Regions from separate parts of the Providencia lanzhouensis genome, predicted to be linked through region 2. Evidence: predicted binding sites of a transcription regulator. Region 2 holds the regulator's gene; each other region holds the start of a gene.

Region 1 (4,225 bases), 560 kb from region 2:
GTTTAAATGCGCGCGAAAGCACGTTGTAAATCATCAATGAGATCTTGCGGGTGTTCTAAGCCGACATGCAGACGGAAAAACGACCCACTATCCGGTTGATAATTGTATTGGCGCATACTGAGTAAATCTTCGGTTTGATAACCAAGAATCAGTGATTCAAACCCGCCCCATGAATACCCCATTTTAAAATGGCTAAAGTGGTCGAGAAAATCGCTGAACTGTTTAGGGGATAACCGCGAATTTAATTGAAATGAAAACAACCCGTTGCAGCCACTAAAATCCCGTTTAAAGAATTCATGCCCAGGGTGGCCTGGAAGTGCAGGATGAAAAACATGTGCCACAGCGGGATGCTCTACTAACCAGTTTGCGACGGCTAAACTGTTCGCTTCATGCTGCTTGAGGCGGGTTGGTAAGGTGTGAAGACCTCTACCAGCCATGTAAACAGTATCAGGATCGGCAGTTTGCCCCAATAAATATGAATTTTCTCGCAAAGTTTCGATGCAGCGCTGGTTGGCAACAGCGACCCCTAACATGCCATCTGAATGACCATTAATGTACTTTGTCGCGGATTGAATAGAGATATCTACATCAAATAAAAGAGGTTTAAGTAAGACACCCGCAGCCCATGTATTATCGAGCATGATAATGATTTCTGGGGATTTTTGACGAATGGCTTTTACAATAGCAGGAAGGTCATGGACTTCCATAGTGATAGAACCTGGCGATTCCAAAAAAACAATTTTGGTATTTGGACGGATTAAATCGGCAATTTTTGCGCCAGTTAATGGGTCGAAATAATTCGTTTCAACATTCAAATTAGTGAGGATTTTGTCGCAGAAGTTTTGTGTCGGGTCATAGGCTGACCCCGTGACCAGAATATGATCCCCCGCGCTGATAAATGACATAATGGCATTGGTGATCGCTGCTGCACCTGAAGGGTAAAGAACACAGCCAGCACCACATTCCAATTCGGTCATCGCTTCTTGGAAAGCAAAATGGGTCTGTGTACCTCGGCGACCATACATTAATACGCCATTTGCGCGATTGCGTACAGCATGCTTTTTATCTTCTACCGAATCAAAAATCACGGAAGAGGTACGTTGAATGACAGGGTTTACCCCTTTTTGAGTGAATTTAGGGTTTCTACCAAGATGCACGAGCTGGGTTTCTGGTCTTATGTTTGCCATTGAGTTATCCCTTATTTACCGATAGAAAATCAAATGATTGGCCAAGTTATCACCTGACGTTAAATGATTTTGGTCTACCAGAGCAAGAACAAAAGTGGTTAGCTGAATTTTCTTCATTATCAAGCAGCAAATCGAGTCGTCTCTCGAAGGGTTATGTTGATAAGCGACAAAAAATTGCGAATACTAATGATAATTACTATCAATTCGTGGTGTGTTTGATATTATCTGACATCTTGACGAAAAGAGATGAATGCGTGAATCAAATTTCGCTTTTAATGGTTAGTCGATGAATGGCACAATCATCGATATAAATTTTTTTATACAACACAAAATAAGAGAGTAAAGGCCAACTGATGCGTAAATTAACAGCTTCTATTCTATTGGCGATCGGCTTAATGGGCACGGCATCCGCAGAAACAACACCCGCTGTCACACCTACTACACCAGTAGCTAACCAAGGTTCAACAGCCGCTCCTGCAAATACTCCTTCCACAACGGAAGTGACTGCAACTCAAGCAACGACAACTCCAGTAGCAACACCGGAATCTGTCGTGACAAATACGGTAGTGACTGAAAATGTTGAGATTGCGACTGAAGCTCACGGTGGCGGTTTTGATCAGGATTTATCGGTTTGGGGTATGTATCAAAACGCAGATGTTGTTGTAAAAACGGTGATGATTGGTCTGTTACTCGCATCCGTGATTACATGGGCGCTATTTTTATCCAAAGGAAGTGAGATTTTAATTGCACGTCGTCGTTTAAAAGATGAAGCAAAAGCAATTGCAGAAGTAAAATCTCTTGATGAAGCGGTATCTATCGCGGAAGGGTTTAAAGCAGGTAGCATTACGCGCATGTTATTAGCTGAAGCGACAACGGAAAGAGCGCTTTCGGCAAACAGTCAAGATCTTGCGGGTATTAAAGACCGTACAGGTTTCCGTTTAGAAAGAGCGGTTGCTGCAATCAGCCGTTATATGGGGCGTGGAAATGGCTATTTAGCAACAATTGGAGCGATTTCTCCATTTGTCGGTCTATTTGGCACAGTGTGGGGGATCATGAATAGCTTCATAGGTATTGCCCACTCACAAACCACAAACTTAGCGGTTGTTGCTCCAGGGATCGCAGAAGCGCTGCTGGCAACGGCAATCGGTCTTATTGCCGCGATTCCTGCGGTGGTTATCTATAATATTTTTGCTCGTATGATCAACAACTATCGTGGTCAAGTGGGTGATGTTGCTGCACAAGCAGCGTTGTTACTGGGGCGTGACCTCGATCTGGCAAACAGCAAAGCAAGGTAATTATTATGGCAATGCGTTTAGGTGACGAACAAGACGATAGCGGTGAAATGCATGAAATCAACGTAACACCGTTTATCGATGTTATGTTGGTTCTGCTGATTATCTTTATGGTTGCAGCGCCACTGGCTACCGTTGATATTAAAGTCGACTTACCTGCTTCCACTGCGAAGCCTCAGCCTCGACCAGAAAAGCCAGTATTCTTAACTGTGAAATCAGATAGTCAGCTGTTTATCGGCGAGCAAGCGGTTAGTAAAGAGCAGTTAGGTTCAACCCTTGATCAAGCGACAAACACCAATAAAGAAACCACAATTTTCTTCCAAGCGGACAAAAGTGTGGATTATGAAACGATGATGGATGTAATGAATGCATTGCGTCAATCGGGGTATCTCAAGATTGGTTTAGTCGGTATGGAAGCAACAGCGGCTAATGCTAAATAGCTAAGTTGTTTTACGTAGTAATGCGTTTTATCTTTGCATCGCGGATGTCATTCTCACGTTGATGCTTTGAGATAAAACGCATTTTTTTATGCCTATCAATTTTCATCCATCATATCTTTTGCATATTCTTGCAACATTTCTGATAAAAAAATGCTCTCTCTTTATAGTTTCACAAACAAATGGTTTAATTTTATTCGGAATTTCTTCTAATTTTATTTAAGTTAGAGTGATTTTAAATTCTGCTCACATAAAACCACGTTTAAAAAAGGCTTGATAAGGTTAATTGAAAATAAACCATCCATATTGTGCGGGATTATTCACATACAGAGTAATTTCTCTGAATACCCAAATTAAGAGTATCGATTTTAGAGTGTTTTGTGTGAATTACCATGGAACTTACTGATTATTAGAATAATCATGAATAAAGGCGATATCATCGTTCAAAATAACAGCAGGGTTAACCCATTAGATGAAGTTCAGACAAAAAAAGAGAATAATAAAAATTATTAATACATTTAAATCTAATTGAAATGATAAAAAAAGCGAGTAAATAAGCTGGATAATTTTATTAATATAAGTGTTATTAATAAAAATATTTTAAATGTACTTGAACAATGAAATATAAATATGTAATTACTGTTATAAATGCAAAGCTGACACGTTTATTAGTGTTTTTTGGGTTCAATACATTGTTATTTATTGTTTTTTTGACTTATTGCTAATGCTTCTTAAATAAAATAAAAAAACACTTGCGCAACATTTCATGAGCGCTATAATGCAGCCAATAACATTTAGAAATACTTTTTAATAACTTTTCATCTCGAGTTTTTTATTTTTCAATTTACTAATGCTAGGGAATAAATAAAGTACTAGTCGCTGTTTGATTAGGCTTTATATTAAAAATAAATATAATCAATCATACTCGAGTGTACGATGTTCAGTTGTTAGATGTAAGTTCGGATGTTATTACTGAAGTCAAATGGGCTGACTTTAGACGACACACAGCAAAATGATGTAATAAAAATATTTCATATTATACTCCTCTATAAATAAGATAAGACTATACTTCCATGCGCCATCATTAAGATGGCGTTTTTTTTATGCATGTTTATTTATCTTTCAAGCATCAACTGTACCCTCAGAATTTATGTGAAGAATCGGTGATATGCGGTGTGATTAAGCATGTGGTTAAATCAATCTTTCTGAGAGTATTCATAATTTATTATTTAATGATAAAAAGTATCAGAGTATGATGTGCACCTCTTCGCTGTGGGGCATTTAGCTATACATCATGTAGCAATACATC
Region 2 (4,225 bases):
TGCGAATGCATCTTCAGCACCAGTAAAAGCACTGCGAGAAGAAGGTGTTAAAGGTATAGTGAGTGCCGGTGTTGGTAACGGGAATATGTATAAAACTATTTTTGATGCATTAGCTAATGCAGCGAAAGAGGATGTTGTCGTGGTGCGTTCTAGTCGCGTACCGACAGGCTATACAACGCGAAATGCAGAAGTGAATGATAACGAATATGGATTTGTGGCATCTGAAAGATTGAATCCACAAAAATCTCGTGTGTTACTGCAATTAGCCTTAACACAAACGAAAGATCCGAAAAAAATCCAAGAGATGTTTGAACAATATTAATATTTAATAATAGGCGGCAGAGATGTCGCCTTTATTCTATTTTTATTACGTATAAGCCGTGTTCTTTTGGGGATGAGTTAATTTGTATAATCAAAATAACTCGACAATAAATACCTATAAATAAGGTAAATCAGTTATTATCGAGCAATTCTATATCATCTATTTAACAAATTTAATTATAAAGAACCCACGTCAGGTGTTTGAGCTTCTGGTTTTCCTTGTTTAGATTTTTCTTTAAATACGGCAACATTACCTTCTGATTTAACCGCAGATTTGACTTCTGCTAAACCAGAAAAAATTCCGCCTTTTTTGATGGATAAATTTGAATAGCGAATCGTGCCGTAGATTTCACCATTAGTATCAATACTAATGGTTTCTGAAATACATTCCCCTTCCACTTTACCGTTTACCCACAACTCATTGCTGGTGATATTGCCGGTAACTTGACCATTTTGCATGATTTTAACGGTATTATTTTTACCAGCAATGTTGCCAATGACTGTGCCATAGATATGAACCTGTTCATTGGAGGTAATATTGCCTTCAAATACAACATCTTTGGCGATGATAGTATTGGTTTTTTCTTCGCTGATCATTGGTGACGATACTTGCATTTTTTCCTCAGCAATTTGCTGCATGATTTCTTCTTTATTGATAGTGGGAGTGGGTTCTGGTTTGCTTTGTTTTTTATTGAACATGCGACTAACCTTTTTGTAATTGAAGTATAAAACTAAACAAATGATCGAAGATATAAAGGCAACGGATGCCACGATGGTATATCTAAAAAACCACGCTATCAAAGTAAGAAACCAGAAGAAAAAACTTATGTTCAAAAACAGATATGTTTTCTTCATTCCTTAATCTCTTACACACAAATTTGATAATTAGTATAAATTAAAATAGCACATAACAAATTAAAGAATAGAGGATGATTTTGGTTTTATCTGAAGAAATGAAGCTATGTATTTTTAAAAAATAGTCGCTAATTTTCAGCTAAAGAGCAGAAATAGGGAAATGTTAAGTATGTTCAAATAAAAATACCCACTAATAAACATTAAGTGGGTATAATTAACATTAAATGATTCATTAAATAAAGCGCGCTTTTAGTTATTCGCGCCTGATTAAGTCATTATTTAGCTTCGTGCGCAGCACTATTTTCACGACAATCGCCTTCAGCACAGTGACCGTACAAATATAAACTGTGGTTAGAGAGTTTGATACCGTGACGAGCAGCGATGTCATGCTGACGCTTTTCGATTGATTCGTCAGTGAATTCGATAACCTTGCCGCAATCTAAACAGATCAAGTGGTCATGGTGGTGTTGCTGAGTTAATTCAAATACGGATTTTCCACCTTCGAAATTGTGACGAGTCACAATACCAGCATCATCAAATTGGTTTAATACGCGGTAAACAGTGGCTAACCCGATTTCTTCACCAATATCAATCAGCTTTTTGTAGAGATCTTCCGCACTGACGTGATGGCACTCAGGCTCCTGAAGTACTTCCAAAATCTTTAATCTTGGAAGAGTGACTTTGAGTCCTGCATTTTTCAATGCTTTATTATTGTCTGTCATGCGGGCTTGTCCTGTATTTTAAATCATAAATTTAACAATAATGAGACGTTTTTAACAAAAATCCAGTTGTCTTCTAAACTGATTTACAATTATAGGCATGGAAAATAAAAATAGAAACCATGCATTGTCTCATTATTTTGATTCGTTCTTAAAAGCGAGTCCATTAGATAGGAAGATTAATCCATCATATCGAATGGTTCCCGCTTTTAATTGACAATCTATGTCATTATTAGCCAAGGATTTCAGCCAGAGACATCTCTTCGGAGATTTGTTTAACCCAAGCGTCAACACGCTCTTCAGTCAGTTCTGGTTGACGATCTTCATCGATAGCAAGACCGATAAAGTGGTTATCGTCCGCCATACCTTTAGAAACTTCAAAGTGGTAGCCTTCAGTTGGCCAATGACCGACGATCACTGCACCACGCGGCTCAATGATGTCACGGATAGTTCCCATCGCATCACAGAAATACTCTGCGTAGTCTTCTTGGTCTCCACAACCAAACAGTGCGACAAGCTTACCGTCAAAATCAATTTCTTCTAATGTTGGGAAGAAATCATCCCAATCACACTGAGCTTCACCGTAGTACCACGTAGGGATGCCAAGAAGTAGGATATCAAACGCTTCGATATCTTCTTTGCTGCATTTAGCAATATCGTGAACTTCTGCAACATCTTTGCCTAATCTTTCTTGGATCATTTTGGCAATATTTTCTGTGTTACCTGTGTCACTTCCGAAGAAAATGCCTATAACTGCCATAAAGTGATTAACCTCTTGTTTTTCTAGTAGAGAGTATAAATTACCGATTCTGCTAGAACTAAAAATAGAACGAAAATAGGTAAAATTTTGCGCCTTATTTTGGCGAAAAAAACAGTGTTAGTCTGTCAAATTTGTGTGATTTACCCAGATACGGCTAGCGATCAATTGTCTCACTAACCTGCTCAAGTTGAGCCATCAAAATTTCTTCAATTAGCTCACTTCGGCTTATGTTTTTCTCTTCAGCTAATTGGTTTAAGACCGCGACAGCGTCTTCATTTAATTTCAGCTCAACTCGACGTAGCCCTTTGACTTTGTCTCGTTTTAGCTGATTTCGCTTATTGATTCGTAATTGTTCATCCCGCGACAACGGGCTAGTTTTTGGTCGCCCAGGCCTGCGTTCTTCTGCGAACAAATCCAGTGTGGTGCGGTCAGTTTGTTCTTTTGCCATATCTACTATTGCTAACGGAAGGGGTGTGCCAGTAATTCAGCGGGCAATGATACCCTAGCTGAACCCCTAGTACCATAGGTGCATACCCCGCTAATTCATCTAATAGATTAAAAAAAAAGCACTTTTAAGAAAAAAGCATCACCCAAAGAGTAAGTGATGCTTTTTTCTTCAGGTTAACGAGTCTGTTGTTGCCATAAATTGGCATAAAGGCCATTCAGTTTTAGAAGGTTCTGATGAGTTTCCGCTTCGGCGACTTCACCATCTCGTATCACGTAAATTTTATCGGCGTTCATAATAGTATTGAGACGATGCGCAATGCTAATCACAGTTCTGCCTTGCGTGATTAACGGCATATTTTTCATGATGGCAGATTCTGATTCGTAATCCAGCGCAGAGGTGGCTTCATCGAGAATTAAAATATCAGGTTCAGTAATTAAGGCTCGAGCAAGAGCAATACGCTGACGTTGACCGCCAGAGAGATTTAACCCTTTTTCAGATAAATGATAATTAAAGTTTTCAGGCAGAGACATAATAAACTCATAGGCTCCAGCCAATTTTGCAGCATGGACTAATTGCTCTTCGCTCGCTTGTGGGTAACTTAATCGGATATTTTCTGCAATTGTTCCTACAAAAAGGGTGCTTTCTTGAAGGACGACACTCATTCGGCGGCGTAACGCGACAGTATCTGTCACCGCTAAATCCATTCCATCCACAATAACTTGCCCATGTTGAGGAATATATAGCCGCTGTAACAATTTGGTGAGGGTGCTTTTTCCTGAACCAGATGGCCCTGTGATACCAATAAATTCCCCGGCTTTGATGGATAACGTCAGGTTACTTAGCACTTCAGGGGTTTCAGGTTGATAGCGAAAGCGGATATTTTGAAACTCAATTTCCCCTTGAATGGTGCTTGAGCTGGCAATGCCTTGTCGTTCATTTTCAATAGGTTTATCAAGAATATCACCAACGCGACGCAGAGAAATAATGGTATGTTGGAAGTCTTGCCAAATTTGAGCAAAGCGTAGAATAGGCTGAGTAACGTGAGCACTTAACATATTGAAAGCGACAAGTTCTCCTGGCGTGATATTTCCAGCCAAAACCTCATTAACGCCAAGCCAGAGT
Region 3 (4,225 bases), 480 kb from region 2:
ATCAAGGGAGCTATTTAAATACGGGATCACCACGGAAATGGCGGTTTCCATATTTTCTGGTGTAATTTTATATTGGGTAATTTTCAGCTCTTTCAAATAGATAGAGCCTGTTTGTGCATCAAAAACAGGGCGCGCGGTTAAGGTCAGTGCAATATCAGCCGCCGCAGCACCAAGCAGTGAATTCATTGTGACAGTGGCTTCGCCTTTTAATGCAATAATGCCCGGCTCGCTACGACCAATTTCTGATTGCAAGTTATGCAAGGTGATATCCGCATCTGCAAACCCAGTAATACCGATATTATTTTCGTATTTAACCTTGGTCGCAAGGTAACTGTTAATTTGTGATTCACTGATAGTAAATTCGGTTAATTTGTCACAACCCGTGAGAATAAATAGCAATCCAAAGATAGATGCTAAGAAAATGTTTTTCATAATCACTCCTTTATACAGTAATAACCCAAGTGTAACGTATTACTGCCCGCTCAACATGACTGTTTCAATTTTTTTACGGTTAAATTGGCGATGAAGCGCCCACAAAGTGATAAAACCAATAGTGCCGAGCAAGAACCAAGGAAGCTGAGGGATATTCCATTGGTGCCCAATATCGTACATCCAACCGCCACCGGTATAGCCAACGGCACCGCCTAGCGCAAGACCGAGTCGACTAAAGCCCATATAACTACCACGAGCGCGAGGGTCGGCAAGGGATGCGCTCAGGGTTTCACGAGCAGGATCGGCGGTGATAGTGCCTAAATAGAAAATGCCAATCAACACAAACAGAATATTGACCGATGTGGTCATTCCGATAGGGAACATGCTCAGGCTCATTAAAAATAACCCTGCCATCAAACGTTGCTCTAAGCGGAAATGTTTTTCGCTCCAGCGGGCAATCGGATAAAGCAGTGTCAGGGAAATTGCCGCTTCAATGGCATACATCCATTTCACCGCCGTTGGTGTGCCAGCCAATTCGTTAACGGCGATAGGAAACATCAGCATTACTTGTACTGACAGCATAAAGTAGCCAGAAAGCGTGATCACATAAGTCACAAAGCGGGTGTCTTTCAAGACTCGACGCATCCCATCACGAATAGGGGCTTTGATGGTGGAAATGCGATAAGCAGGAAGTAGCCAAGCATTAAGTAGAGCCGCAATCACGAAAACCGCCGCGCCAGCCCAGCAAACATAGTGGAAGTCATACTGTAAAAGCCAGCTACCAATTAATGCCCCAATCACCGCGCCAGCGCTGTCCTGCATAAACAATAATGAATAAAAACGCCCACGCTCATAAGGGCGGGTCAATTTAATCACTAAAGCGGTACGAGGAGGGTCAAACAAGGTGCCGCCAAGGGCAGACAATATACAAGAAAGCCATAACACCCAAGGATCATACGCCAAAGCCATCAACACAAAGCCTGCGGCACGCAACAGCATCCCGATAATAATTAACGGTTTTGCACCAAATCGGTCGGCAATCGCTCCCCCAAAAATCCCAAATCCTTGCTGCACAAACTGGCGAAGCCCAAGGGCAAACCCAACCACCACAGCTGCCCAGCCAAGCTGCTCAACAAAACGAATTGAAATTAAAGGGAAAACCACGAAAAAGCCAAGAACAACCAGCATATTATCGAGTAAAAGGAAATATTTGCCGAGGCTTCTTGCCCGTGATACCTGCGCCATGAAACACCATAAAAAAATAGTAACGGAAGGAATGATTCTTATTAATAGTATCAGGAGTTTGGAGGGAATGATGGTATATGCACCATGATATTTTTTTATCGATAAATCCGTCATATTTCCCATTATAGGGGTGTTGGCTACGCTTGCTAGAGGGGTACAATATGATAATGATACTTATTATGATCTTGATAATTATTATCACTAATGTATATTTCAAAGCTTGTGAATATTTGTAAGGGAAATAAGTACGTAACCATTCAATAAATAAGGTTTTTCGAACGAGTTACATCTATGGCATTGCACTTAAATTTACTTTAAATGCATAAATTGAAAAGTATAAAAAAATATCCTCATATTTTTATACGCTATTTCGTCACGTCTATTTAATCATCATTAATTAATGAAGGCATTACTTAAATGATATTTCAAAATAAAAGTATAATTAGTTTAATTATTATATGTTCTACAAACACAGCCTTAGCAAATCAAACCAATACTTCGACTCAAAAAGATAAAATTCTCGTCACAGCCAGCAAAATAAAGCCAAATAGCAAGCAAATAGACGCCAATGATATTTCTACCGTAAGAGGAACAACCAATTCAGATATATTTGCTAATAAAACTTCATTACAAGTTAATAATGCACGAAATGAAGCGGGTGCATTAGATATTGGTATTAGAGGATTGCAAGGAAATGGACGAGTGCCAATTATTATTGATGGCAGTTTGCAATCAACCAATACATGGCGTGGTTACCAAGGAAGTACAGATAGAACTTATGTGGATATGGATTTAATCGATACAATTGAAATCGAAAAAGGGGCTTCTATGAGTAAATTCTCAGGAGGAGCCATCGGAGGTACGGTTAAATTAAAAACATTATCAGCAAACAGTATTATTCCTCAAGGTGACCAATTTGGTTTCTTATTTAAGGGGAATATTTACAATAATAACCGACGCCCAACTATCGCTTCAGATGAAAAAGGGGAATCTGGGTATCGAGTTTCAGATGGCGTTAAAAATTCACATTTTAATAATGGCTCTATCACGACAGGGGTTGCATATCGAAATGATAAATTTGATATATTACTGGCGCATAGTGATAGAAAACAAGGAAACTTCTTCGCCGGTAAAAATGGTTATCATAAATACGAAAATACAGATGCTCCTATTAAGCCAGGGCAAGAAGTGGTTAATACCAGTTATGAAAGCGAGTCAACATTATTAAAAACCAATATTTTTCTTAACCCATACTCAAGTATTGAATTAAATTATCGCCATCATGAACAAAAAGCGGGTGAGGTTTTAGCAGCGTATTGGTATCAATACGATGGGAAAATGCCACAGTGGTCTTTAGGTACTGCAGATATTGATACTGCCTCTTTAAATTATTCTTATAAACCCGATTCATTATGGGTAGATATGAATTTAGGTCTATGGTGGACAAAAGGGAAATTTAAACAACGTAATGGCACAACGGATGATGTTACCGCACACTATGGTAATCAATATCAGCACCGCTACACCGATGAGCGAGTGGGCTTTAATTTAGAAAATACGTCGGAGTTTGCAGATTATCCTATCGATATCACTTACGGTGTGGAATATATGCAACAAAAATCAAAGCCATTAACTAAAACCTATCAACCGATTTGGACTCCAGAAGGAACAATACCCGGTGAGGAATTAGACCCTGTAACGCGCAATGCTAAAGGAACGAATAAATCCGTCTTTACCAATATGGCATATCAAGGGGAATGGGTGAGTACTTTAGTCGGGTGGCGTATTCACGCTTTCGATGTTGATGACCATGTTTTAGGTAAAAGTATTAGCTACGGCCCGAAAAATGATTTAATGGGTGAACTTCGTTTTCATGTAACTGACGAATTTGATATTTATACAAAATATTCTGATAGCTATAGAGAACCGAGTTTATTCGAGAGCACTGTATCAGGACAAACCTATTCGTATTCTCCGGATGTTCCATTAAAACCAGAGCATGCTAAATCATTTGAAGTTGGGATGAATGTAGAAAAAGAAAATCTTATATTTGATGAAGATAATACTGAATTACGTGTGGCTTATTTTAATAATGATATTAAAGGGTATCTTTCTCAAGGTGTAAACCCAACGGGAGTTTATTCTCCATATGTGGTGATGAAAAACTATGACAGCTTTAAACTCTCAGGTTATGAAATTGAACTGAAATACGATTCTAATTACGCATTTGGTTCATTCGATGCGACTTTTTATAACAATTCTGAGTTATGTTCAAGAGACGAAATGGAGTTAGGTCGCCTCCCAACGGCATGTAATTCTGTTGGGTTTGCTTGGGGATTATCACCTTCACGGATCCCACCGAAAAAGGTTATGACCGGAATTGTTGGGGTGAAAATGTTTGATCAAAAACTACAAACAGGTTTGCGAGTTCGTTATAACTCAGGCAAAGACTACCCTCATGAGTGGCTAGCGGGAACCGCTGCTGCCCCAGTAACTAAGCTGTACTCAACCACTACATTTGATTTGTTAGGCCAATACCATGTTTCGA
Region 4 (4,225 bases), 1.2 Mb from region 2:
TATTCGGGTTGGGACGCGCCCAAGTATTGCTTGCGATACACATACTTGCGATACACATCAAGAGACTCGCTATAAACCGTTTTTTTATCATTGGGATTGTCATCGAACTAAAAAGAATCAGCGGGTAATCAGCGATAAGCATCATACCCGCAATCAGGGATTAGAATGTCACGTTGACATTCGCCCAGTAACGGCGACCATCTTCAACATCCCAGTTACCGCCATTCTCAGCGTCAATCTTAGAGCCTTTCTCGTTGGCAATATTTAACACCGCAAAATTCAGCTTGGTATTTTTCAGTAGCTGATAAGTCGCGCCCACATCCATAGTGGTATAGCCTTTACGGTAACGTGGAACGGAAGAACCGTTACGCTGTGCAGCCCACACTTGCTCACCTTCGTAATGCGCACGGGTGTATAAGTTGAGGTCTGGGCTATATTGCCAATCTAACTTCGCATTGGCTAAGTGCTTCGGCGTTTTATCCAATGGGTAGCCTTTGAGGGATTCGCCACTGGTGAGTTTTTCATCATTACTTTTACGTTCTGAATCGGTGTAAGTGTAGTTCAGGCTAAGGTTCCAATCTTCGGCAAATGGAATACCTGCTGCGATTTCTACCCCTTTAATATTGGCTTCACCGACGTTGTCATAGGTGTACAGGTTTAAGCCTGTCACTGGGTCTTTATCACCGGTGTAGTAGCTGGTGAGCTTATTTTTAAAGTCAGTATTAAAGAACATCAGGCTCGCGTTGAAGCCAGATTCATGGTCATATGCGATACCAATTTCTTGGTTAAAGCTTTTTTCAGGTTTCAGGTTGTCATTACCGTAAATGATCCCTTTACCTTTTTCTGTCGAGGTTTTGTAGTTCGGGCTAATTTCACGCAGGGTTGGTGCACGGAATGCTTGCGAGACCCCACCTTTGATGGTGATTTCATCGGTTAAATGATAAATCGCATAGCCGCGTGGGTTCCAGTGGTCGCCATAGAATTCGTGGTGATCTAAACGAATGCCACCGGTTAAAATCAGGTTTTCAGTGGCAGTAAATTCATCTTCTAAGAACAGAGCGTATTGATCTGCGGTTAACGAGACATTTTCCGTGGTTTTCGCACCAGTTGCGGAGGTATCTTTCAGTTTGGCGTGTTGGTACTGAGTCCCCGCCGTTAAGATATTATCCGGCAAGAAGGCGGTGACTTTACCATCCACTACCGTGTTAGTAATTTCTGGTACGCGCGCTTCATAAGCGTAATTATACAGCCCCGTTTTTGCGTCTTTGGTTTCGGCTTTAGTCTTACGTTTGGTTTGTTCTTGATAAACACTCACTTCCGTTTGGATAACATCCCAATCGCCTTTGTAGGTCAGCGCCATATGGTTACGGTTATTGTGAGTTTCAGACTTGGTATTATCACGTTTTACACCATTGAACATGGAGTATTCCGCCAGTGATTTACCCGGTTCCGCATAGCGTTCTTGGGTGGTTCTACCCGCTTCAAATAAGAAGGTTTGATTTTCCATCGGCGTGAAGGTTAATTTCGCGGTCAGGCTTTTATTGTCCTTTTTATCATGACCATCTGGAATTTTGTCTTCTTTACGGTAATCCCCGCCACCGTACAGTTGTAAACCGAGTTTATCTTTGATCAGCGGACCAGACAGGTAGAAGTTACCGTCCATGGAATCGCCGCTTTCGCTATTTTCTTGAATAATTGCGCCCGTAGTCACGCTACCGTGCCATTCATTGGTCACTTTCTTGGTGATGATGTTAATGACGCCGCCCATGGCATCAGAGCCATACAGGGAGGACATAGGACCACGGATCACCTCGATACGCTCGATAGCTTCAACAGGCGGCATAAAGCCCGCTTCAAAGCCGCCGCTACCATTTGGGCGAGATTCACGGCTATTTTGACGACGACCATCCACCAAGATTAAGGTGTATTCGCCGGATAACCCGCGAATATTAATATCTTGTTTATTGGCGCTTCCGACGACGCTGACACCTTCAACATCTTTGACTGCATCGGCTAAGTCGCGCACAGGTTTGTTTTGTAGTTGCTCGGCGGTAATAACGGTAACACTGGCAGGAGCATCGCGTAATTGCTGGGAATAACCCGATGCCGTAACGATCATTTTGTCTGAATTTTCTTCTGCTGTGGCGCTAAATGAAGCCAATGCTGCGCAAACACCCGCAGCGATTAAAGAGTAGTGATAGTGCGTTTTCATGTTTTTCCCTAGTAAAACTAAATGATAATGATAATCATAATGTTTGCGAATATTAACACAGATGCAGATAGAAAATAAATAATTAGCGAGCTATTTTTTGGGCAAAGTTTGATCACGGTTAACATTTTTTGCGAGGGAACTAGAGAGAGTAAAAAGCCGTACACATGGTAGAAAATGGACTAAAAAACGAGAGAATGACTTTTCTGGAGTGAAAGAAATAAATACCAATTATTATTTAACGATTCGCAATTATCTTATTTAGAATGTTTTTTATTATCTTTAAATAATCTCATCTTTTTTTGATTGCATTTGATTTTTCTAATTTAAAAACAAGATTGAAGATTGATTTAAAACAGAAAATAAAAATTAAAATGGATATTTAGTTAATATAAAACAGTTGGCTATTGCATTATCACGGTGAGTTCGTAAAGATAGGTTTATTGCTTAAATAAAGTCTATTTCCCTTGAGAGTTATTATGGAACAACCGACAAATTCAATTGAAGAACATCAAAAAACGAAACAAGAAAATAAAAGAACACTGTGGATGATCATCGCCACGGTTATTTTTGTTTTGCTGTTTGTCGCCTATGGCGTGTATTGGTTTTTGGTTCTGCGTTTTCAAGAATATACCGATGATGCCTATGTGTCGGGTTTGCAGATCCCTATCGTTGCGCAAACTACCGGAAATGTCACTCAAGTGAACTTTGAGAATACCGACTTGGTGAAAGCAGGTGATGTGCTGGTGGTATTAGATAAAACCAATGCGCAACTGGCTTATGAACAGGCCAAACATGATTTAGCGTCTACGGTGCGCAAAACTAAAGAGTTGTATATCAATGGAGATCAGTACCAAGCCCAAATCCAACAAAATCGAGTTTCGCTTGCACAAGCGCAAAAAGATTATCAGCGCCGTGCCGCATTAGGTCGCAGTGGGACGATTTCAAAAGAGGACTTACAGCACTCTCAAGAAGCTGTTCAACTGGCGCAAGCGGCGCTGGATATTTCGATTCAACAATATAACGCCAACCGCGCGTTGTTGCGTAATACGGCACTGAAAAACCAGCCAGCGGTGCAACAAGCGGCTGATAGTGTGCGCAGTGCGTGGATCAATCTACAGCGGACAGAAATCAAAAGCCCGATGACGGGATATGTTTCTCGCCGTAATGTGCAAGTGGGTTCCCAAGTTAGCCCGCAAAGCTCGTTAATGGCGATTGTGCCGGTTCAGCCTGTTTGGGTCGATGCTAACTTTAAAGAGACGCAACTTGAAAATGTGCGTATCGGTCAGCCAGTCACGATTAACAGTGACTTTTATGGTAGCAATGTAAATTACAAAGGCACCGTAGTGGGGCTGGATATGGGGACGGGAAGTGCGTTCTCATTGCTACCTGCGCAAAATGCCACGGGGAACTGGATCAAAGTGGTGCAGCGCCTACCTGTCCGTGTGGAGTTAGACCCTGAGCAAGTGGCGAAATACCCGCTGCGCATCGGTTTATCCATGAATGTGACCATCGATATTAAAGACCAAAATGGTCCCGTGTTGTCAGAAGTTCAACGCACGACTCCTGCGTTTGAAAGTGATGTTTTGGTGCTGAAGTTAAACGATGTGGATCAGGTGATCGACACCATTATCAGCGATAACGCGGATTAGTCCCATGGCTGATATTCAACCGCTAAAAGGGGCTAAACTCGTCTGGGCGACTATCGCCCTGTCTCTGGCGACATTTATGCAGGTGTTGGACTCCACGATTGCTAACGTGGCTATCCCGACAATTGCGGGAAATCTTGGGGTGTCTGTCTCTCAGGGGACGTGGGTGATCACCTCGTTTGGGGTATCGAACGCCATCTCTATCGCGATTTCCGGTTTTCTAGCCAAACGGTTTGGGGAAATAAGAGTCTTCCTGTGGGCAACGGCACTGTTTACGCTATTTTCATTACTGTGTGGATTTTCTGATAGCCTTGGCATGCTGATTTTATTCCGTGTGCTACAAGGGGCGGTTGCTGGGCCTGTTATC

The links. The regulator Fur, encoded in region 2, represses iron uptake genes when iron is present. The targets are predictions, from matches to a motif close to ATAATAATGAGAACNACTATCAA.
Region 1: exbB (tonB-system energizer ExbB) is a predicted target of Fur. The motif match lies at 1,368-1,390, and genes of this name have one in related genera.
Region 3: ACIH2S_RS08820 (TonB-dependent receptor domain-containing protein) is a predicted target of Fur. The motif match lies at 1,839-1,861, and genes of this name have one in related genera.
Region 4: ACIH2S_RS00945 (TonB-dependent receptor domain-containing protein) is a predicted target of Fur. The motif match lies at 2,234-2,256, and genes of this name have one in related genera.

Annotation. Positions count from the first base shown of each region.
Region 1 is NZ_CP174123.1:817,184-821,408, forward strand. It holds gene metC (cystathionine beta-lyase) at 3-1,187, opposite strand; gene exbB (tonB-system energizer ExbB) at 1,541-2,482, shown strand; gene exbD (TonB system transport protein ExbD) at 2,488-2,919, shown strand.
Region 2 is NZ_CP174123.1:1,379,256-1,383,480, forward strand. It holds gene ansB (L-asparaginase 2) at 1-322, shown strand, start outside; gene ACIH2S_RS06390 (bactofilin family protein) at 499-1,020, opposite strand; gene fur (ferric iron uptake transcriptional regulator) at 1,452-1,898, opposite strand; gene fldA (flavodoxin FldA) at 2,128-2,655, opposite strand; gene ybfE (LexA regulated protein) at 2,810-3,103, opposite strand; gene ACIH2S_RS06410 (type I secretion system permease/ATPase) at 3,277-4,225, opposite strand, start outside.
Region 3 is NZ_CP174123.1:1,863,691-1,867,915, forward strand. It holds gene ACIH2S_RS08810 (lipoprotein) at 1-432, opposite strand, end outside; gene mdtH (multidrug efflux MFS transporter MdtH) at 472-1,677, opposite strand; gene ACIH2S_RS08820 (TonB-dependent receptor domain-containing protein) at 2,095-4,225, shown strand, end outside.
Region 4 is NZ_CP174123.1:210,010-214,234, forward strand. It holds gene ACIH2S_RS00940 (alpha/beta hydrolase) at 1-58, opposite strand, end outside; gene ACIH2S_RS00945 (TonB-dependent receptor domain-containing protein) at 161-2,212, opposite strand; gene emrA (multidrug efflux MFS transporter periplasmic adaptor subunit EmrA) at 2,689-3,861, shown strand; gene ACIH2S_RS00955 (DHA2 family efflux MFS transporter permease subunit) at 3,866-4,225, shown strand, end outside.